Regions from separate parts of the Rhodococcus mengyinensis genome, predicted to be linked through region 2. Evidence: riboswitches for the same ligand, from Rfam matches in the RefSeq annotation. Region 2 holds a riboswitch; each other region holds the start of a gene.
What was found. Region 2 has a riboswitch for S-adenosylmethionine ahead of ACNJ7E_RS15765 (aminotransferase class V-fold PLP-dependent enzyme). Riboswitches for the same ligand answer to the same signal wherever they lie in the genome.

Region 1: linked by a shared signal. The riboswitch ahead of ACNJ7E_RS00915 (putative leader peptide) and the one ahead of ACNJ7E_RS15765 (aminotransferase class V-fold PLP-dependent enzyme) in region 2 are both predicted to bind S-adenosylmethionine.
Region 3: linked by a shared signal. The riboswitch ahead of ACNJ7E_RS28620 (bifunctional o-acetylhomoserine/o-acetylserine sulfhydrylase) and the one ahead of ACNJ7E_RS15765 (aminotransferase class V-fold PLP-dependent enzyme) in region 2 are both predicted to bind S-adenosylmethionine.

What each region holds. Positions count from the first base shown of each region.
Region 1 is NZ_JBLWIT010000012.1:34,560-42,095, forward strand. It holds gene ACNJ7E_RS00890 (LLM class flavin-dependent oxidoreductase) at 1-656, opposite strand, end outside; gene ACNJ7E_RS00895 (GNAT family N-acetyltransferase) at 653-1,195, opposite strand; gene ACNJ7E_RS00900 (ABC transporter substrate-binding protein) at 1,207-2,178, opposite strand; gene ACNJ7E_RS00905 (amino acid ABC transporter ATP-binding protein) at 2,216-2,998, opposite strand; gene ACNJ7E_RS00910 (amino acid ABC transporter permease) at 2,995-3,975, opposite strand; gene ACNJ7E_RS00915 (putative leader peptide) at 4,121-4,195, opposite strand; SAM riboswitch class I at 4,203-4,299, opposite strand; gene ACNJ7E_RS00920 (sulfite exporter TauE/SafE family protein) at 4,512-5,279, shown strand; gene ACNJ7E_RS00925 (HAD-IIA family hydrolase) at 5,356-6,147, shown strand; gene ACNJ7E_RS00930 (LppA family lipoprotein) at 6,169-6,708, opposite strand; gene ACNJ7E_RS00935 (alpha/beta hydrolase) at 6,705-7,536, opposite strand, start outside.
Region 2 is NZ_JBLWIT010000084.1:76,052-83,587, forward strand. It holds gene ACNJ7E_RS15740 (ABC-2 transporter permease) at 1-68, shown strand, start outside; gene ACNJ7E_RS15745 (YbaK/EbsC family protein) at 103-576, shown strand; gene ACNJ7E_RS15750 (flavin reductase family protein) at 741-1,250, shown strand; gene ACNJ7E_RS15755 (LLM class oxidoreductase) at 1,256-1,882, opposite strand; gene ACNJ7E_RS15760 (putative leader peptide) at 1,932-2,024, opposite strand; gene ACNJ7E_RS15765 (aminotransferase class V-fold PLP-dependent enzyme) at 2,029-3,324, opposite strand; SAM riboswitch class IV at 3,376-3,490, opposite strand; gene ACNJ7E_RS15770 (MlaD family protein) at 3,571-4,818, opposite strand; gene ACNJ7E_RS15775 (purine-cytosine permease family protein) at 5,115-6,596, shown strand; partial or broken gene ACNJ7E_RS15780 (IS701 family transposase) at 6,640-7,536, shown strand, end outside.
Region 3 is NZ_JBLWIT010000125.1:47,060-54,595, forward strand. It holds gene ACNJ7E_RS28605 (exodeoxyribonuclease III) at 1-67, opposite strand, end outside; gene ACNJ7E_RS28610 (MFS transporter) at 103-1,326, opposite strand; gene ACNJ7E_RS28615 (NADP-dependent isocitrate dehydrogenase) at 1,525-2,748, opposite strand; SAM riboswitch class IV at 3,022-3,142, shown strand; gene ACNJ7E_RS28620 (bifunctional o-acetylhomoserine/o-acetylserine sulfhydrylase) at 3,260-4,543, shown strand; gene metX (homoserine O-acetyltransferase MetX) at 4,540-5,664, shown strand; gene ACNJ7E_RS28630 (DUF3017 domain-containing protein) at 5,696-5,980, opposite strand; gene ACNJ7E_RS28635 (bifunctional methylenetetrahydrofolate dehydrogenase/methenyltetrahydrofolate cyclohydrolase) at 5,982-6,842, opposite strand; gene ACNJ7E_RS28640 (pentapeptide repeat-containing protein) at 6,876-7,481, opposite strand; gene ACNJ7E_RS28645 (tRNA (cytidine(34)-2'-O)-methyltransferase) at 7,525-7,536, shown strand, end outside.

The DNA.
Region 1 (7,536 bases), on a different contig from region 2:
CACCGTTCGCGGTAGTGCCGGACGAGTTCGGCGTACGAGTCGATCGGGTACGTGACGTTCGCCGAGAAGATCGGATCACCGTAGCGGGCCGCGAGATCCACCGATTCCGTGCTCGTCGCGCTGCCGTGCCAGATCCGGATCCGCCGCTGCAGCGGGCGCGGAAGGGCGACAGCGTGCTCGAGAGACGGCCGGAACGTGCCTTCCCAGGTGACGTCCTCGCTCTCCCACAACTGCCGGAACAGTTCGTAGCCCTCGCGGTTGCGATCCCACTGGTCGTCCGGGGTGACGTGGAACAACTCCGCCTGCGCGGTGCCGTTGCCCTTGCCGATGATGAGCTGCAACCGGCCGCCCGACAGGTTGTCCAGCGTCGAGTAGTCCTCGAACGCGCGGACCGGGTCGAGCAGGCTCAGCGTGGTCACCGCGGTCCACAACTGCAGCGTGCTGGTGCGCGCCGCGATGGCGCTGAGCACCACGGGCGGGGACGAGGACAGGAAGGGATGCTCGTGGCGCTCGCCCACCGCGAACCCGTCGTACCCCAGTTGCTCGGCGAGGACGGCGGAGTCCACGACCTCCTGCAGCCTGGCCGCAGTGCCGATCTTCTCCCCGGTCACCGGGTCCGGGTGGTGAGTGATCAGGCTCATCAGCAGAAACTTCATACGGACTCGTACTCCTTTGCGGCCCAGGCGGAAGGCAGAGCGGTAGGGGTGTGCAGGATCTTCTCGAATCCGTGGATTCCGACGTCCTGCGGTGGGAGGGAGCGGTCGAACAGCGCCGTGTACCCCGCGGCCAGGTACAGGGACACCGCCTCGGGCTGCCGCGGCCCAGTGGTGAGGAAGATGCGGGAATAGCCTGCTAGGGCGATCGCGGCCTCGAGCTCCCGCAGCACGATTCGTCCGAGGCCGCGGCGGCGGTGAGCCGACGAGGTCCAGATCCGTTTGAGTTCGGCCGTCGTGTCGTCGTAGCGGCGGAAGGCCCCGCCCGCCACGGACGTCCCGTCGTCGACCAGAACGAGCAACGCGCCACCCGGTGCGGCGAACTCCTCCGCCGGATACGTGCTGAGATCGTCGTAGATCTCGTCGCGGGTGCGCCCGTACCGGGTGCTGTACTCGATCGCCAGTTCTTCGAGCAGCGGCGCGGCCAGCGGATCGGCCTGATCGACGAACACGGTCTGCACGGATTCGGTCCTCTCGGTCACTGGTCCTCCTGTCAGCTGGTCTTCGGGAGTCCGGGCGGGTTGACGACCGACGTGCCGACGGCCTCGCTCGCGATGTTCCAGCGTTCGAGAACCTGTGCGTACGTACCGTTCTCGATGATGTGGTTGATGGCCTCGTTGACGGCGGTCACCAGTCCGTTGTCCTTCTTGGTGAGCACGGCGATCTCACCCTGGAGGGCGTCGCCCGCCCCCGAGAACGTTCCGGCGATCTCGCTCTCCCCGGCCTGCGCCACGTGGAACGACGAGGACGGGTTGGGCCCGAAGTAGGCGTCGATCCGGCCCGACGCGAGGGGCAGGTAGTAGTCGGTGACGTTCTGGTAGTAGGTGATGCCGGTCGGTTCGAGCCCCGCCGCGACGTTCTGCTCACTCCACTTCACCAGCAGCGCTTCCTGATTGGTGCCGGAGGAGACCGCGATCTTCAGACCTGCGACGTCCTTGGGCTCCTTGATCTGGATGCCGCTGTCCTTCTTCGTCTCGAACGCGACCGTGTCGAGGCGGTACGTCGAGAAGTCGTACTTCTCCTTCCGCTCCTCGGTGACGGTGACGTTGGAGATGAACGCGTCGGCCTCCCCCGAATCGATGCGGACGAAGTTCTGCGCCCAGTCCGCCGCCTGGAGGTCGACCTTCAACCCGAGAACGTCGCCGATCAGGTACGCGAAGTCGGTCTCCGAGCCGATGAGCGTCTTGTCGTCGTCGGCGTAGAAACGCAGGGGCGGGGCGGAGCCGGCGCTGCCCGTCACGACGAGCGTGCCGCGGTCGCGGATCTGCTGGGGGACCTTCGCGGCGATCGACTCGACCTCGTCGGTGGTGATGCGATTCTGGTCGGCGGTGAGGTTGTATCCGGCAGCCGAGGTCGGCGCCGATCCCTCGTCCTCGACGTCGCCGCCCCCGCACGCGGCGGCGAGCAGCGCGACGGTGGTGAGGGCCGAGGCCAGAATTTTCGTACGGAACCGTGCGGTGGACATGTGTGCCTTTCGGGGATCCACACCGAGGTGGGGAGAATCAGAGAACTCGGGAGAGGAATGCTGTGGTGCGGTCGTGCTGCGGGTTGTCGATGACCTGCGAGGGCGGGCCCTGTTCCACCACGACGCCGGCGTCCATGAAGACCGCCGTATCGGCGACCTCCCGCGCGAAGCCCACCTCGTGGGTGACGATCACGAGGGTCGCGCCGTCCCGTGCCAATTGCTTGATCACGGCGAGGACCTCGCCGACCAGTTCCGGGTCGAGGGCCGACGTGGGCTCGTCGAACAGGATCACCGCCGGGCGCAGTGCGAGGGCCCGGGCGATCGCGACCCGCTGCTGCTGGCCGCCGGACAGTTGTCGCGGGTACTCGTGGGCCTTGTCACCCACGCCCACCCGTTCCAGCAGCGCAATCGCCTCGGCCTCGACCTCGGCCCGGTCGCGGCCCTGCGCCGACACCGGCGCCTCGATCACGTTCTCCAGCACCGTGAGGTGGGGGAACAGATTGAAGTTCTGGAAGACGAATCCGATCCGGGAACGCTGCTTCAGGATGTCGCGTTCACGCAGTTCGTGCAGTTTGCTGCCCTTGCGCCGGTAACCGATGAGGTCGCCGTCGATGCGGATGGTGCCGCGGTCGACCTTCTCCAGGTGGTTGAGCGTGCGCAGCAGCGTGGACTTGCCGGAACCCGACGGCCCCAGGATCACCGTCACCTCGCCCTTGCGGACCAGCAGGTCCACACCCCGCAGGACTTCGAGTGCGCCGAAGGACTTGTGGACTCCGCGAACTTCCACCGCGTACTCCGCCGGATGGGCTTCGGTTGTCATTTCGTGGCACCTCTCGGTACGGAGACACCGGCGTCACGGATCTCGGCGAACTTCCGGGTGAGCTTCTGCCACGGAGTCGGCGGCAGCGCCCGTGCCGATCCGCGCGCGTAGTGCCGCTCGACGTAGTACTGGCCGATCGACAAAAGCGTGGTCAGGATGATGTACCAGATCGTCGCGACCATCAGCAGTGGTACGACGCGGCCGTTGCGGCCGAAGATCACCTGAACCTGGTAGAACAGTTCGGCGATTGCCATCGTCGACACGATCGAGGTGCCCTTGAACAGGCTGATCACCTCGTTCGCGGCGTTCGGCAGAATGCCGCGCATCGCCTGGGGCAGAACGATCTTGAAGAACTGGCGTCGGCGCGGGATGCCCAGCGACTGCGCCGCCTCGATCTGCCCGTGGTCCACCGAGATGATGCCGGAGCGGATGATCTCGGCGGAGTACGCGGCCTGATGCAGGGCCAGACCGATGACGGCGGCGGTGAAGCCGCTGATGACACCGTTCACCTCGAACGTGAAGAAGCCCGGACCGAACGGAATGCCCAGCGACAGAGTCTGATACAGGTACGTGATGTTGAACCAGAACAGGAGCTGCACGATCAGCGGAATCGACCGGAACGCCCAGATGTACACCCAGGCGATCACCTGCAACACCGGGTTGTGCGACAAGCGGCTGACCGCCAGCACCACACCGAGTGCGAATCCGAGGACCGTCCCCCACAAGGTCAGCTTCACCGTCATCCACAGCGCCTGCAGCACGGAGCCGGCGGTGAAGTACTTGGCGAACGTCGCCCAGTCCCATCCCGGGTTGGTCGCGAGGCCGTGGACGAACTGGGCGAGCAGTACCAGCACGACGGCGCTGACGACCCACCGCCACGGGTGCCACCTCCGCGCCACTTCCAGCGCGGCGTCCCCGTCGCCGGACGGCACTGAATCGAGGGGCACGGCCGAACGCGCCTGAACGGGGGCGCTCACGCTCCCTCACCACTTACGACAGACATCACTGAGGCGGCCTTTCACCTGGAAACCGGACTGGAGGAGAGCGCGTCTTCCGCGGGATGCGGGCGCGCGTCAGGCGCTCACCGGGCGAAATGCCCGGTGAGCGTGCTGTGAGACCTCGTCAACAGTGGCAGGAGGTGGTCCGGCACAGGTCGATGTGCCGTCTGCGCCACGCAGGGCGCGCGGGGTAGTTCATGTGCTGCCTTCCATCGATCCCGGCGGTAGCACCCGCACCCGAAGAATTCGGAAGGGTTGCTGCGACGTCAACGAGCCAGGTCTCTCGGTCGCTCTGGATGGTTGAAGCGAACACTAGCCGCATTCCCGAACCCCGTCAACACGGGGTATTTCCCTGCAACACAGGGGAAATGGTGCCGATCGGCCGCAAGAATCACCGTGCGCAGAAGTACTGACAGACGGAGATCCATGCGGTTGGATGAGGCGTGCGGCCCTGCATCTCCGTGGTCGTGTGACCCGGCCGCCGGGCCTTCCGAGGCCCTTGTAACGTCGCCTCGGTGACACCACTCGAAGTCATCGCGATCCTGGTAGCCGGTGTAGGCGCGGGCGCGATCAACGCCATCGTCGGCAGCGGCACGCTCATCACCTTCCCCACCCTGGTGGCGTTCGGGTTCCCTCCGGTGACCGCCACGATGTCGAACGCGATCGGCCTGGTCGCCGGTGGCGTGTCCGGCACGTGGGGGTACCGGCGGGAACTGGCCGGGCAGGGACCGCGGCTGCGGTGGCAGATCCCGGCGTCGCTGTGCGGTGCGGTTCTCGGCTCGTGGCTACTGCTGCACCTACCCGAAACTGTGTTCGAACTCGTCGTCCCGGTGCTGCTGATCCTCGCCCTGATCCTGGTGGTGCTGCAGCCGAAGATCCAGGCCTGGGCGAAGCAGCGCGGCAGCCACGAGGCGGGCCTGAGCCCGGCGCGCCTCACCCTGCTGACCGTCGGGACGTTCGCCGTCGGCGTGTACGGCGGATACTTCACCGCCGCGCAGGGCATCCTGCTGATGGGTGTGATGGGCGCGATCCTGCCGGAGAGCCTGCAACGAATGAACGGCGCGAAGAACCTGCTCTCGCTCCTCGTCAACGTCGTCGCCGCGACCGCGTACACGCTCGTGGCCTTCGACCGGATCAGCTGGGCGGCCGCCGGCCTGATCGCGGTGGGCTCGCTGTTCGGAGGCGTCCTCGGCGCCCGTTACGGCCGCAGGCTGTCGCCGACCGCATTGCGGGGAACCATCGTCGTCGTCGGCCTCATCGGCCTGTTCCGGCTGCTCGCATAGTCGCGCATGCACCCTCCCGCTCCCTCATACTGAGTCGGTGAGCAAAGACGTAGAGCACCCGGGCTGGACCTATCTGATGGACATGGACGGCGTTCTCGTCCACGAAGAGCACCTGGTCCCCGGGGCCGACCTGTTCCTCGCCGAACTCCGGGAGTCGGGTACCCCGTTCATCGTCCTCACCAACAATTCGATCAGGACTCCGCGCGACCTCCGCGCCCGTCTGCTCCGCACCGGCCTGGACATTCCCGAGGAATCGATCTGGACATCCGCCCTGGCCACCGCGACGTTCCTGGCGAGCCAGCGCCCCGGCGGCAGCGCCTACGTCGTCGGCGAATCCGGGCTCACCACCGCACTGCACGACATCGGGTACGTCCTCACCGACAACGATCCCGACTACGTGGTCCTCGGCGAGACCCGCACTTACTCCTTCGAGGCGATCACCACCGCAATTCGTTTGGTGGAGAGGGGCGCTCGCTTCATCGCCACCAACCCCGACCCCACCGGCCCGTCCCGGGAGGGTTCCCTTCCGGCCACGGGATCCGTTGCCGCACTGATCAGTAGGGCCACCGGTCGCGACCCGTACTACGTGGGCAAGCCGAATGCGCTGATGATGCGCTCGGCGCTGCGGGCCATCGGCGCGCACTCCGCGAACACGCTGATGATCGGCGACCGGATGGACACCGACATCGTCTGCGGGCTCGAGGCCGGGCTGCAGACCATCCTCGTCCTCACCGGAATTTCGACGCGGGATTCGGTGGAACTGTTCCCCTACCGTCCCACCGCGGTACTCAAATCGGTCGCCGACCTGGTCGGCCGGACGTCGGATCCGTTCGGCGATGCGGCTCCGCCGCCCGTGAGTACTTCTTAACCGCGGGACGTTGACAAGTACTCACGGGTGGCGGCAGCCCGTGATACCCCTGATCGTCGCTGCCCTGTACGTCCCGAACCTGATCCGGTTCCCGTCGCCACCGGCGAACGTCACGTCGTGGTGTCCGGGTCGGTCGGCGTGCACGTCGAGCCGGTCCATTCCGGCGTCGGCGGCGATCGCACGGGCCGCGGCCAGCACGGCGGGCCAGTCGGCGTCGCCGATCGGGGTGTCGGACAGCAATACCGGCGTGGTGACGGATTGCCCCTCCGTGTACGCATACGGTCCCGGGCACCCGCCGCCCTGGCTGCGTTCGCGATGCCACCGCCACCGAACATCCGGTGCAATCGCCGCAACGGCATCGCTTATCCGCATCAGCGCATCGGTGACCTGCCACTCGGTGACCGCGAGTGTCGGCCGGTCGCTCAGGCTCGCTGCCGCCGCCGCAACCTCCTCGTCGCTGAAGTTGTACGGGTTGTCCGGCACGCCACCACATCCGCTCGTCAGGATCGCCGCGCCGATCACGGCGACCGCCTTCACCACCCACCCGCCGCGGACCGTCACCGGACAGCCAGTTCCGGCATGCCCGCGACGATCACCGCCATGTTGTAGCCGGACGTCCGCAGCTCCCCGTTGTCACTCGGCCGCGGATACTCGCTGTGCCCGCTGGCATCTTCGCGCCGCACGCCGTCCGGGGTCGACGCCTCGAGCACCGACAGTTGTTCGAGGTCCGTCTGCACCGGATCGGGGCCGAGCCTGCCGAACCCGTCTGCCACGGTGATGGGGTCATCGGGCGCGCGCATCACGAACCCGTGCCGGGGTGCCAACCCGAGATCCGATTCGTCGTTCGCGTCGAACCCGGGCGAACCGTAGAACACGGCGTCGTCGACCGGTTGCCGCGGTCCCGCGTCCTGCAGGGCCAGGCCCTGGGTGTACGAACCATACGAATGGCCGAGCGCGGTGATGTGCGGATCGGGCGTCTGCGAGGCGACGTCGAGTCCCTCGTAGAACGAGGCGAGCTTCGGGGCACCCGCGGTCGCGCGGTCGGACTGCCAGGAATCGAGGAGCCATCCGCGCCCGAGATTCTGGTCGATGAACGGCACGTCGTAGTTGCCCGGACCGGTGGTGGTCGGCGGCTGATACCCCAGCCACGCGATCGTCGACACCGTGTCGCCGGTGCGGCCGGCCAGGTCCAACTGCCGTTCGGTCTCGGCCTTCAGCGCCGACGCCTCGTCGGTCATTCCGCGCAGCGAGGCGACGGTCGTGTCGATGCCCGGTGTGGTGACGGCGATGTGGTCGGCGGTGTCGGGGTCGCCGAGCGCGAATGCGGCCATCGTCCGTTCACCCGACTGCAGGTCCAGCAGCATCAGCCTGCCGTCCGGGTGATCGCGC
Region 2 (7,536 bases):
CCCGGCGCCTCCGGAAGCCGGAATCGACTACGCCCCGTTCCGATGTCGTGTCGGACGACGCTTCTTGATGTCGTACCGGAGGAATGGACCTACTCTTGGTTCATGCCGACGCCCCTGCACCCCCACGCCGCGCATGTCGCCGAGACTCTGATCGCGCGAGGACACCATGGGGTGATCGTGACCCAGCCCGACTCCACCCACTCCGCGGCCGAGGCGGCGGAGTCTCTGGGGGTCGATATCGGTGCCATCACCAAGTCGCTGGTGTTCCTCCTGGACGACGATCCGATCCTGCTCCTCGTGTCGGGGGCGCACGAGGTGGATCTGGCGAACACGGGCAAACGACTGCAGGGAAATCTGACCCGGGCACCCCTCGACATGGTGCGGATCGCGACCGGACAGCCGATCGGGGGTATTGCCCCGCTCGGACATCCCACGAACCTTCCGACGTACGTCGACAACGCCCTGTCGGAGTACGCGGAACTGTGGGCGGCCGCCGGGCACCCGGACACGGTCTTCCGCACGTCGTTCTCCGAGTTGGTGCGGATCACCGCGGGCCTGGCGATCGACGTCGACTGAATCCCGGGCGGTTGACGCCCCTATAGTTGACGTCAGATCTCGTGAACGAGAATGACACAGTGCCCGCACGGGCCGACCCGGAGAATGATTTGTCCGACAGAGCCGAGAACGCCGAAACCGTCGATGGTTCGGACCTCCCACGCGACCATCGACTCGCCCCCGGAATCTGCGCCGAGGATTACCGCGCAGCCCTGCGTCGGCACCCGGCGGGCGTCACCATCGTGACCCTCGATTCGGGGTCCGGCCCGGTCGGCTTCACCGCGTCCTCGTTCTCCTCGGTTTCACTGGACCCGCCGTTGGTGTCGTTCAACATCGCGAACACGTCGTCCAGCATCGATGCACTTCATTCCGCGGATTCGCTGGTGATTCACCTCCTCGGCGAGCACCAGCAGCACCTGGCTCAGCGATTCTCCCGAAGCGCCGACCAGCGGTTCTCCGACGAGTCGCTCTGGGCGCGACTCGACACCGGCGAACCGGTCCTCCACGGAACTCCCAGCTGGTTGCGGGTGATCGTGGACCAGCTGATTCCCGTCGGCGATCACACGCTCGTCATCGGCCTCGTCACCCGCGTTCATGCCGAGGCAGACGACGACTCCGCTTCGGCTCCCCTGCTGTATCACGAGGGCCGGTACTACCGGCCCACTCCGCTCGGTTCAGCGAACAACGGCAACTGACCAGTTCAGGACGCCAGTACCCGCTCGCGGAGGGGGAGGTCGAAGCGACGCAGCGCCTCGTCGACGGCGTCGGCGGAGGTGACGAGACCTCGCTCCTCCAGCCACGGGAGGGTGCCGTCGACGAGCTGCTCCAGGACCCTGGGCAGCGACAGCGGCAGCACGGTCACACCGTCGGCGACGCCTGCCGCCTGGATGTCGGCGATGAGTCCGGCGAGGCCGACCGGAGTTCCGATGTACTGCAACGACACCGGAGCACGCGGCGTCGCCAGGGCGCTGTCGAGGAGGGCCAGCTCCTTGCGGGCGGCGCGGGCCTCCCCGGCGATGAGCACCTCGAGGTCCACCAGGACGGTGACGCTGTCGGGGTCGCGACCGTCGGCGACGAGTTCGGCGCGGATCCGTGCGCGTTCCTGCTGCGCCTCACGCAGATCGGACGCCCGGATCCGGACGACGTTCGGCGGGAACGACGTGAGGTCGAGCTGATCCGTCGAATCGGCGGTCAGGTCCACCCAGTAGTCCGCGCCGTTGATCGGCCGCGTGCCGGTGGCGCCCTCGGCCGCCGGGTGGTGGCCGGAGCCGGTCAGTTCGACGGCGACGCGAAGGGGACGGGATACGAAGGCATTGTCTCGAGACATAGGGGTTCCTCGGGAATGACGTGTGAATGAAACGGAGCTGGAAGAACGGTCAGCTCGAACACATACCCGAGGCGGTTCGGCACAGATCGACATGCCGACGGCACCAGTGAGCAATCATTGTGCTCCCAGCCTGCGATGCCATGCGGTCATACTAGCGCGTCCCGCGAAAAACGCGTCTCCGGCACCGGATTCCACTGGCCGCTCTCCTTGGCGTAGGTCCAGCTCCGGCGGCCCGCCACCAGGGTGCGCACCGCGTCGACCAGCCGATCCACGTCCTCGGAGCAGCTTCCGAGACCCACACTCACCCGCACGGCGCCGTCAGGCCTGCCAAGGCGGCCCAGCAGAGGATGGGCGCAGAACCGCCCGTCGCGAACTCCGATTCCATGTTCGGCGGAGAGGTAGGCGGCGATCTCTCCCGGCTCGAACCCGTCGATCGTGAATGTCACGATCCCCACGGTGTCGGGGGCGTCCGACCACAGCCGCAGGAAGTCCAGGCCGTCGACGGAGCCGAGGCCGTCCAGGAGCCGGCCGGTGAGTGCCGCCTCGTGTGCGGCCACCGTGCCGAAGTCCAGCTCGGACAGTGCATCGCACGCGGCGGCGAGCGCCGCCGCGCCGAGCACGTTGGGGGTTCCGGCCTCGTGCCGGGCAGGGGCGGGCGCCCACTGGGTCGATTCGACGGTCACGTTCCGGACCGCCCCGCCGCCTGCGAGATAGGGCTCGGCGGCGTCCAGCCAGTCCCGGCGGCCCACCAGCACACCGGCGCCGAAGGGGGCATACAGCTTGTGCCCGGAGAACGCGAGGTAGTCGACGCCCCACTCCTCGACGTCGATGCGCCGGTGCGGCGCGAGCTGAGCGGCGTCGACGAGAATCCGTGCGCCGCAACGATGCGCCACCTCGGCGAGGGCGGCGATCGGCAGAACCTCGCCGGTCACGTTGGATGCACCCGTCACCGCGAGCAGGGCGGTGGGCTTGGAGCACAGTTCTGCGACGAGCAGGCGGACCGTCTCCTCCAGCGTGTCCGCCGCCCTCACGACGCGAGAGTTCTTCCACGGCAGCAGGTTCGCATGGTGCTCGATGTCGAGGACGACGGTGCTGCCGGGGACGCAGCCGGCCAGCAGATTCAGCGAGTCGGTCGTGTTCCGGGTGAAGACCACCACCTGGTCCTCCCCCGCTCCGACGAACCGGGCGACAGAGTCGCGGGCCTTCTCGTAGCACTCGGTCGAGACCCGCGACGCGTAGCCGGCGCCGCGGTGCACGCTGGAGTACGTCGGTAGCAGTGCCCCGATCCGGTCGGTCACCTGCGCCAACGCCGGCGCACTGGCGGCGTAGTCGAAGTTGACGTAGGCACAGTCGCCGCCCTGAACGAGCGGAACCCGCAGGTCGGAGCCCGAAACCTGGGCCAGGGGGGCAACACACACGTCAGCGGTCAGTACAGCAGTCATCACGACATCCCTCGTAGTCAGGGACTCGTCGCAGGGTCGGTGCCCTCTCGGAGTCCGCGCTTGCCGGGTCCGGTATGGACCTCAGCCTGGTCGTCACCCGGAGCACCCCGCCGCGGTGGAGGGTTGCCGACCAGCTAGCCGGGGCTTGACGCTGGTACTCGTGACCTGTTTCGAAGATTGCAGGATCGGCGCGCAGTTGTCAACCCGAAACCCGGAGGGTCCCGGATCCGGGACCGAGAACTCGCGTCAGTTGAGAGTCACCCCGAGGAGCGGGGCGAGCTGATTCGCAATCGGGTTGAGGTCCAGCCTGTTCGGGTCCTTCTTGGGCGTGGAGTCCCACGGCTGAACGGTGGCGGGGTCGCCGAACACGATCCGGTTCGCACTGCGGACGCCGGTGAGACTGCCCTGCGGGGCTTCGCAGGACGCGGCAGTGTTCTGCGGGAAGTCCTGCTGCGTGTCGTCGAAGTTCGGGTCGTTCCGCTTCATCTCCTGGAGGATCGCCTGGGTGCCCTCGTAGCCGACGGTGCACGACGGCGGATTGTTGGTCTCTGCCACCAGACCCAGGTGAACGGTTCCGTCGTCGGGCGCAATGGTCGAAGACGCGGCCGCCACGCCGGGCAGATACACGAACAGCGTCTGCAGGGCGGTGGCCTGCACCGAGATCACCTTCGCCGTGGCGGACAGGTTGGCGAGGTTCGTCGTGGCACCGGGTCCGGTCTCCGAGACAAGTTGCCCCAGTTGATCGCTCGCCGGATTTCCGTTGTCGATCAGCCGCCGGACGTCCGGGTCGCTGCTGCGCAGACGATCCGCGAGCGAGTCCAGGTCGGCACTGAAATCCTTGATCGCCGACGACTGTTCGGACTGCGTATCCAGTACAGTTCGACCGTCGCGCACCAAAGCCAGTGTCCGGTCGAGCGATTCGGATCCCGACGCCGACAGCCCGGACAACGAGTCCGCGAGCGACTGAAGGTCTTCGCCCTTGCCGTCGAACGCCGCACCGAGTTCCGTCACGACGGTGTGGAGCGCGTCGATCGGCACGGATTTCGTCAATCCCTGTGTGCTGGCGAGCAATTCTTCGACGGGCACCGGCGTCGAGGTGTCGGCGGCGGCGATTCGGGACCCGTCCGTCAGGTACGGCCCGCGATCGGTGGCGGGCCGAAGGTCGACGTACTGCTCGCCGATCGCCGACCTGTTGGCCACGACGGCTTTCGCGGACGCGGGAATGTCGGGCGCGCTCGTGTCGATCCTCAGTTCGACGACGACGCCGTCCGGGGTCAGGGACATGTCCCCGACGCGGCCGACCGGCACGCCGCGGTACGTGACTTCCGCATTGGTGAAGATGCCGCCCGACGTCTCCGATTCGAGGTGCACGGTGTATTCGCCGAACCCGAGGAGATTGTCGAGACGCACGTAGTTGGCACCCACGTAGACGAGGCCCGTGAGGGCCACGAGAACGAAGCCGATCAGCTGCCACCGGACGAGCGGCGACCTCACCGTCGACCCTCGATGTCGCGTCGCCCGAACGCCGTCCCCGCTGCGGCGAGCCGGCACCGGTTCGCGAAACGACTGTTGATGGCGGCGGCAGACACAGGCACTCCGATGACAGAGGGATACATGAGACAAGCGGTCACACATATATCTAGTCCGGTCGCCGTATCAGCGCAAACTCCGAACCACCCTCGGTGGCGCACGTCACTCGCCGGTCTTGACTGAATTTTCAGTTTGGAATATCTTCGGTTCCCAACAGGACGTGATGACAGTCACCTCCGACCCGGAATGTGAGGTCCGCAGTGTCCACGAATCTCGACCCGACGACGCCCCTCGACGACGACGCCCCCTCCCCGCCGGAGGACCGCTTCGGACACGTCGAGACGATCGGCGTGGAATACATCCCCGAATCGGAACGCGATTCGCGACCGCTCAACATGCTCGCCGTGTTCTTCGGCGGCAACCTGGCGTTCTCGGTGATCGTGTTCGGCTGGCTCCCCATCACGTTCGGACTCGGGTTCGGCAGCGCGATCGCGGCCAGCGCGGTCGGCATCGGACTCGGCACGCTCCTCATCGCTCCCCTGTCACTCCTGGGCCCGCGCACCGGCACGAACAACACCGTGTCGAGTGGTGCGCACTTCGGAGTGAGCGGACGGATGATCGGCTCGGGGCTCACCCTGCTCTTCGCCCTCGCGTACGCCGCGATCGCGGTCTGGACCTCGGGTGACGCGCTGATCGCCGCCGCCCACCGCCTGCTCGGCACACCGGTCGACAACGGCATGCTCGCCCTCGGCTACGGCATCATCGCCGCCGAGATCGTGGCCGTCGCGCTGTTCGGCCACGGCACGGTGGTCGCGCTCCAAAAGTTCGTGCTGCCCGTCGTCGCCGCGCTGCTCCTGCTCGGTGTGTTCGCGTTCGGGGGTCGCTTCGACGGCGGGTCGGGCAGCGGCGACTATCTCCTCGGCGGGTTCTGGCCCACCTGGATTCTGGCCGTGGTGCTCGCCGTCGGCGGTCCGCTGTCGTACGCCCCGACGCTCGGCGACTACAGCAGGCGGATCTCCCGGGTGCGGTTCAGCGACCGTACGATCGTCGCGGCCACCATGGCAGGCATCTTCTTCGGGCTGTTCCTGACCGCGGCTTTCGGATCGTTCACCGCGTCGACGTTCACCACGCTGAGCGACTCCTACGTTGCCGACCTGGTGGCGGAGGCGCCCGGTTGGTACGTGCTGCCGATCGTCCTCGTCGCCCTCGCAGGAGGACTCGGCCAGGGCGTCCTCAACGTCTACGCCAGCGGTCTCGATCTGGAAGCGCTGATCCCCCGGTTGCGCCGCGTCCACACCACGCTGATCACGTCGGCGCTCGCGGTCGCCCTGCTCTACATCGGCGTGTTCGTCGTCGACGCCGTCGATTCGATCACCGCGATGACCTTGGTGCTCAACGGTTTCGCCGCGCCGTGGGTGGCGATCAACGTCGCCGGCTTCCTGGTTGCGCGGCGAGGGCAGTACGACGCCGTCGACCTCCAGGTCTTCAATCTGGGCCGCAGGGGTGGGCGCTACTGGTTCACCGGCGGGTGGAACCTGCGCGCCGTCATCCCGTGGGCGGCCGGATCCGTGTTCGGCGTCCTCGCCGTCGACACGTCGCTGTACTCCGGGCCCCTTGCCGACATCGCGCACGGTGTCGATGTCAGTCTTGTCGGATCGTCGGCCATCGCCGTGGCCGGCTACCTCGTCGCGCTGCGACTGTGGCCCGAACATGTGGCCCCGGTCGAGGCGCCGAGGTCCTAGTACTGCAACGGCACTTGCTTGACAGGTAGACGATACTGATTGTGTGGTCCTCGATCTGGTTGCTGCCGAGTTGGAAGCGTTGCATGAGCGGATCTCCGGTCGGTTCGCCCGGTCGGAGCCGCGGTCCCGAGTCCGTGAATATGTGACGGGTTTGGTTGCAGGTCTGGAACGCAAGAACGGGTGGACCCTCGCCGAGCGCGCCGGCGAGATCAGCCCGGACGGGATGCAACGGTTGCTGCGGCGCGCGGACTGGGACGTCGACGGCGTCCGCGACGACGTCCGTGACTACGTGGTCGAACGCCTCGGCGATCCGGCCGGTGTACTGATCGTCGACGACACCGGATTCCTCAAGAAAGGCACCCGCTCGGCCGGGGTGCAACGCCAGTACTCGGGCACCGCCGGACGGGTGGAAAACTGCCAGATCGGCGTCTTCCTCGCCTACGCCAGCGGCGCCGGCCACGCCTTGATCGACCGGGAGCTGTACTTGCCCGAATCCTGGACCTCCGACCGCGACCGGTGCCGCGCCGCCGGCATCACTGACGACATCGAGTTCGCGACCAAACCGAGACTGGCACAACACATGATCGAACGCGCCCTCGACGCACAGGTCCCGTTCTCCTGGGTCACCGCGGACGAGGCCTACGGGCAGGTGAAGTACCTGCGGGTCTGGCTCGAGGAACGCGATATTTCCTACGTCCTGGCCACGCGCTGCAACGACGACGTGTTCACCCCGCACGGTCGCGCCGGTCGCGCCGACGAGATGATCGCCGCGGTCCCGGCGAAGCAGTGGCGCCGGATCTCCGTCGGCGACGGCGCGCACGGCCGGCGCGAATACTCCTGGGTGCGGATCCCGATCCGGATCGCCTGGGCACCCGGGCGCGGGCACTGGCTGCTCGCCCGCCGATCCCTCTCCGATCCGACCGAGATCGCGTACTACATC
Region 3 (7,536 bases), on a different contig from region 2:
CGGTGAGCCCCTTGCGGGCGGCGGCGCGAACGCCGTTGACATTGACGGTGGTGATGATGTGTGGCACGGCAAGCACCGTAGCGGACGCGTACGACAGCGCGGCTACCGAGACGAACGGGCGCTGCGGCGTTCCATCGCGACCGCCACGGTGAGGACCACGAGACCCGCCACGGCCAGCAGCGCACCGACCGCGGCGGGCGCCGTGTAGCCGTAGCCGGCCGCGATCACGACACCACCGATCCACGCCCCGAACGCGTTCGCGATGTTGAGGGCCGCGTGGTTGAGCGAGGCGGCGAGGGTCTGGGCGTCCGCGGCGACGTCCATCAGCCGGGTCTGCAACCCGGGAACCATCGACGCACCCGCCGCACCGACGAAGAACACCAGCAGCAGCGCCGTGTACGGGTTGTGGGAGGCGATCACGAAGACGCCGAGCAACACCCCGAGCGCCGTCATCGATACGAACAGGCCGGGAATCAGCGCCCGGTCGGCGAGTCGGCCGCCGATCAGATTGCCCGCGACCATGCCCAGGCCGTAGATCATCAGGGCCAGCGGCACCAGCGACCGCGACAGGCCGGCGACGTCGGTGAGCGTCGTGCTGATGTACGTGTAGACGGCGAACATGCCACCGAACCCGACCATGCCGATGATCAGCGTCATCCACACCTGCGCGCGGCGCAGGGCACCGAGTTCGGTGAGGGGATTCGACATCCGCATGGCGGCGAGCGCGGGCACCCACGACCAGATCGCGCCCAGTGTCACCACACCGATCACGGCCACGAGCGCGAAGGCGCTGCGCCAGCCGAGCGTCTGGCCCAGCCACGACGCGACGGGAACGCCGACGACGTTGGCCACCGACAGTCCCATCATCACGAGAGCGACCGCCCTGGCTCGCTGGCCGCGGTCCGCGAGGTGCGCCGCCACGAGGGCCGCGACACCGAAGTAGGCGCCGTGCGGCAGGCCCGCCACGAACCGCGCGGCCATCAGCACGCCGTAGTTCGGCGCGAACACCGTGGCGGCGTTGCCGATCGTGAACGCCGCCATCAACGCGATCAGCAGCGTCTTACGGGGCACCCGCGCGGTCAACGCCGCGATGAGTGGCGCGCCGACGACCACACCCAGCGCATACGCCGAGATGACGTGCCCGGCCGTCGGCTCGGTGATCCCGAGACTCGACGCCATCTCGGGCAGTAGCCCCATCGCCACGAACTCGGTGGTCCCGATCCCGAAGCCACCGAGCGCGAGCGCGATCATGGCGAGCTTGCGGACGGACGGATGTTGGGCGATGACACCGAGGTGCTCGGGGCGGACGGGGGTGGAAGTGCTCACAGCAGAACTTTCGACTAGGCGGGGAGACGGCTACGCGGCGCACGGCGCCTCGTTGCGCAACGACCCACATCGAAATTCTCTTCCCCGGATTCCGCTTTTCGCGCCGCGAGCGACCGTGAGATGACTCACCCGGCCCGGAAACCCCGAACGGGACGCCCCGTGAGGGGACGTCCCGCTCGTAACGCTGTGGCTCGGTGCCTACTGCTCGGCGATGGCCTTCTGGAGGTTGATGTCCAGCGCACCGAGGAACTCCTCGGTGGTCAGGTAGCCCTGGTCGCCGCCGACCAGCATCGCGAGGTCCTTGGTCATCTGGCCACCCTCGACGGTCTTGATGACCACGTCTTCGAGCTTCTGGGCGAAGCCGATGACGTCGGGGGTGTTGTCCAGCTTGCCGCGGTGCTCGAGTCCACGGGTCCACGCGAAGATCGACGCGATGGGGTTGGTGGACGTCGGCTTGCCCTGCTGGTGCTGACGGAAGTGACGCGTCACGGTGCCGTGTGCGGCCTCGGCCTCACACGTCTGTCCGTCCGGGGTCAGCAGCACGGAGGTCATGAGGCCGAGCGATCCGAAGCCCTGCGCGACGGTGTCGGACTGGACGTCGCCGTCGTAGTTCTTGCAGGCCCAGACGTAGCCGCCCTCCCACTTGAGCGCCGACGCGACCATGTCGTCGATGAGACGGTGCTCGTAGGTGAGTCCTGCCGCGTCGAACTCCGACTTGAACTCGGTCTCGTAGACGTGCTGGAAGATGTCCTTGAACGCGCCGTCGTACGCCTTGAGGATGGTGTTCTTGGTCGACAGGTACACCGGGTAGTTCTGCTGCAGGCCGTAGTTGAGCGAGGCGCGCGCGAAGTCCTCGATGGACTTGGTGAAGTTGTACTGACCCTGGACGACGCCGCCGCCCTCGGGGAAGTTCACCAGCTCGTGCTCGATCGGCTCGCTGCCGTCCTCGGGCGTGTAGGTGATCATCACCTTGCCGGGACCGGGGACCTTGAAGTCGGTGGCGCGGTACTGGTCGCCGAAGGCGTGACGGCCGATGATGATCGGCTTGGTCCAGCCCGGAACCAGTCGCGGAACGTTGGAGATGATGATCGGCGCGCGGAAGATCGTCCCACCGAGGATGTTGCGGATGGTGCCGTTGGGCGACCGCCACATCTTCTTGAGACCGAACTCCTCGACGCGTGCCTCGTCCGGGGTGATGGTCGCGCACTTGACGCCGACGCCGTGCTTCTTGATGGCGTTGGCCGCGTCGACGGTCACCTGGTCGTCGGTCTCGTCCCGGTGTTCGATGCCGAGGTCGTAGTACTCGAGATTCACATCCAGGTAAGGATGGATCAGTTTGTCTTTGATGAACTGCCAGATAATGCGTGTCATCTCGTCGCCGTCGAGTTCGACGACGGTGCCCTCAACCTTGATTTTGGACATGGGTGCTTCGCGTCCTCCTAGGAAGATTCCCTGGTTACACGGTTGCGGTCGCACTTTGTGAGTGGGTCCGCGAACGGTTCGCTTTTCAAACGTAGACGGTCAAGGCGGCCGCTGGGAGACCGCACGTAAACAAGACAAGCGTACTGCTATGCGCCACGCTCGCAACACCTGGGGCACGGAGGCCATCCCTACTCACGGGTAACTTTTCCCTGCTAGTGGCCCTGATCGGTGCCGTTTCCGGTCGTTCCACCCCAGCCGCTAAGATTCACTCCAGGTCATGAGTGCCAGCAACGAGCCCCGGCTAGCTGGCCGGCAACCCTCCACCGCGGTGGGGTGCCCCGGGTGATGACCTGGTTCCCTGATTCATACAACAGTCGGGTGACAAGCGCGGGTCCGACATCGGAGGTTCATGATGTGTTGTTGTTGTCGTAGATAGACCCCAGACAAGCCCTGCGCGCGAACGAACCAGCAACTCCGTCGCGCCTCGTCAGACCACTGGAGTAGACAGCACATGACCGAGAACTGGTCGTTCGAGACCAAGCAGATCCACGCCGGGCAGACGTCCGACGCGACCACCAAGGCGCGGGCGCTGCCGATCTACCAGACCACCTCGTACACGTTCGACAGCACCGATCACGCTGCCGCGCTGTTCGGTCTGGCCGAGCCGGGCAACATCTACACCCGCATCATGAACCCCACCCAGGACGCGGTCGAGCAGCGCATCGCCGCCCTCGAAGGCGGCGTCGCCGCCCTGCTGCTGTCCTCCGGACAGGCCGCCGAGACGATCGCGATCCTGAACCTCGCCGAGGCGGGCGACCACATCGTCTCCAGCCCGCGGCTGTACGGCGGCACCTACAACCTCTTCCACTACACGCTGCCCAAGCTCGGCATCGAGGTCTCGTTCGTCGAGGACCCCGACGACCTCGAGCAGTGGAAGGACGCGATCCGGGACAACACGAAGGCGTTCTACGGCGAGACCATCTCCAACCCCCGCAACGACGTCCTCGACCTGCCGGGCATCTCCGGGATCGCCCATCAGCACGGGCTCCCGCTGATCGTCGACAACACGGTGGCCACCCCCTACCTGATCCGCCCCCTCGAGCACGGTGCGGACATCGTGGTGCACTCCGCCACCAAGTACCTCGGTGGCCACGGCACGGCGATCGCCGGTGTCATCGTCGACGGCGGCACGTTCGACTGGACCCAGGGCCGCCACGGCAACTTCACCACCCCGGACCCGAGCTACCACGGCGTCGTCTACTCCGAACTCGGACCGCCTGCCTTCGCCCTCAAGGCGCGCGTGCAGCTGCTCCGCGACCTCGGCTCGGCGATCTCCCCGTTCAACGCGTTCCTCATCGCCCAGGGTCTCGAGACGCTGAGCCTTCGCATGGAACGGCACGTGTCCAACGCGACCGCCGTCGCCCAGTACCTGGAGGCGCGGCCGGAGGTCGTGTCCGTCGGATACGCCGGGCTTCCGTCGTCGCCCTGGCACGACCGGGCGAAGCAGATCGCGCCGCGGGGTGCGGGCGCGATCGTGACGTTCGAACTCGCCGGCGGCATCGACGCGGGCAAGAAGTTCGTCAACGCGCTCACCCTGCACAGTCACGTCGCGAACATCGGCGACGTCCGCTCGCTGGTGATCCACCCGGCGTCCACCACACACTCCCAGCTGACCCCCGAGGAGCAGGCCGCCAGCGGCGTCACCCCCGGACTGGTCCGCCTGGCTGTAGGCATCGAAGGGATCGACGACATCATCGCCGATATCGAGACCGGACTCACGGCGGCGGCATCTTGACCGTGAGCGCTGTACAGAACCTGCCCGTGGCGGACGGACGTCTCGGCACCATCGACATCGGATCGCTCGAGCTCGAGAGCGGAACAGTGATCCCGTCGGTGTCCCTCGCCGTGCAGCGATGGGGTGAGTTGTCCCCGAACCGGGACAACGTGGTGCTCGTCGAGCACGCCCTCACCGGCGACTCGCACGTCACCGGACCCGTCACCGACGAACACCCCTCCCCCGGCTGGTGGACCGGGATGGTCGGTCCGGGTGCGCCGATCGACACCGACGAATGGTGCGTCATCGCGACCAATGTCCTCGGTGGCTGCCGCGGCACCACCGGTCCCGGTTCGATCGCCGAGGACGGGCGCCCGTGGGGCAGCCGTTTCCCGGAGATCTCCATCCGCGACCAGATCGCGGCCGAGAAGAAGTTCACCGACCTGCTGGGCATCGACAAGCTGGCGTCCGTCGTCGGCGGTTCGATGGGCGGAATGCGCGCGCTCGAGTGGGCCGTCACCTACCCGGACCAGGTGGCGTCCGCGCTCGTTCTCGCGGTCGGCGCCCGCGCGACCGCCGACCAGATCGGCACACAGACCACCCAGATCGCGGCCATCACCAGCGACCCCGACTGGCAGGGCGGCGACTATCACGACACCGGCCGGATCCCCCGGGCCGGACTGCGCATCGCCCGCCGGATCGCGCACCTGACCTACCGCAGCGAGGCCGAACTCGACTCCCGGTTCGCGAACTCGCCGCAGGACGGCGAGGACCCGTGGCGCGGCGGCCGGTACGCCGTCGAGAGCTACCTCCAGCACCAGGCCGACAAGCTGGTCGGCAGGTTCGACCCGAGCACATACGTGCTGCTGTCCGAGGCCATGAACCGGCACGACGTGGGCCGCGGTCGCGGTGGCATCGCCGCGGCGCTGGGGACGATCACCGCACCCGTCATCGTGGGCGGCGTCGACTCCGACCGCCTGTACCCGATCCGCCTGCAGGAGGATCTGGCCAACGACATCCCCACCTGCGACGGTCTGCGGGTCCTCAACTCACGGGACGGCCACGACGGGTTCCTCACCGAGGCCGCCGCCGTCGCGAAACTGCTCTCCGAGACGATGCAACTGGCCCGCGCGGGGCGCTGACCCCCGTGCGGGACGACACCCGCTCGGACCGCTAGTCGGTTCCGAGCGGGTCGATCGACACGGCCAGCCACACGATTGCGCCCCCGACGGCCACCAGCGCACCCACGTCGAAAGGCTTGCTGCGCACCGCGAGCAGTCCGACGCGCTCCGACGGCATCATCAACCGGAATACCGCCGCGAGCAGCGTGGCGACGCCGAACACGAACGCGCCTCGTCGCCACCGATCCGCGAGCACGAACACGACGGCCACGACGATGACGACCAGGACTGCGAGCATCGGCAGATTCTTCTTCGCGAACTGCCCCCAGTCGGCCATCTCAGCCGAGAGACGCTGCGACACGCTCGGCCCGCTCCACGACGTTGGTCAGCAGGAAGGCACGGGTGAGCGGCCCGACGCCACCGGGGTTCGGGGACAGGAAGCCGGCGACCTCGGCGACATCCGCCGCAACGTCGCCGCGCAGTCCGTCCGCGGTGCGGCTCACACCCACGTCGAGCACCGCGGCACCGGGCTTGACCATGTCGGCCGTGACCAGACCGGGAACGCCCGCCGCCGCGATCACGATGTCGGCGCGGCGGACCTCCGCTCCGAGGTCTCGCGTACGGGTGTGGCAGAGGGTGACGGTGGCGTTCTCGCTGCGCCGGGTGAACAGCAGACCGATCGGGCGGCCCACGGTGACACCGCGACCGACGACGACGACGTGTGCCCCCTCGATCGGCACCTCGTACCGGCGCAGCAGGTGCAGGATTCCGCGCGGCGTGCACGGCAGCGGCGCTTCCTTGCCCAGCACCAGCCGGCCCAGGTTGACCGGGTGCAGGCCGTCGGCGTCCTTGTCGGGGTCGATGCGCTCGAGGGCGGCGTTCTCGTCGAGCTGCTTCGGCAGCGGGAGCTGCACGATGTAGCCGGTGCAGTCCGGGTTGGCGTTGAGCTCGTCGATGGTGGCGTCGAGCTTCTCCTGCGTGATGTCGCCGGGCAGGTCGCGGCGGATCGAGGTGATCCCGACCTTCGCGCAGTCGTTGTGCTTCCCGCGCACGTAGGCGGCCGACCCCGGGTCGTCCCCCACCAGAACGGTGCCGAGACCGGGCGTGATGCCCTTGTCCTTCAGGGCGCTCACCCGCACCTTCAGGTCTTCGAAAATCTCGTCGCGGGTCGCCTTGCCATCGAGGATCGTTGCAGTCACGTGCCCCATTCTCTCAGGTTCGCCATACACGCGTCAGGTCGGTTCCACCACGAGCCCGTTGGCGGTCGCGTACGCGATGGCCTGGGTGAGTTCGATCTGCGCCTTGTCCAGCGAGACCGCCGTCCACAGGTTCGCGTCGACGTGGGCGCCGCGCAGGTCCGCGCCGTCGAATTTCGCGCCGCCGGTGCGGGCGCCGAACAGATCCGCCGACCGGAGCACGGCGCGCCGGAGGTCGGTGCGGACGAGGTTGGCTTCCCGGAACCGGCAGTCCGTGAAATCGAGTCCGCGCAGGTCGGCACCGCCGAGCGACGCGAGCGTGAAATCGCATTCGTCGAAGACCATCGGGCGCAGCCGGCAGTTGTCGAACTCCGACCCGAGGAAGCTGCAGTTGCGGAACTCGCTGTGCCACAGCGTTGTTCTGGTGAACGAGCACGAGCGGAACGCCGTCTGCACATGATGTGACTCGGCGAGGTCGGCGCCCGTGAAATCGCAGTCGGTGAAGATCACCGACTCGGTGCGGAGTTCACTCAGGTCGGCGTCGCGGAAGTTGCATTTCGTGTAGTGCCGCCGCTGCCAGTTCTGCGCGGGGAGTCGTGCGTCGCCGTAGTCCTCACCCACCACCTCTTCTACCGGATCCATGCGTCCATCATGCCGCCTCGCGGTGTGCCCCTAAGCTGTGCGGGTGTTCCGAGTG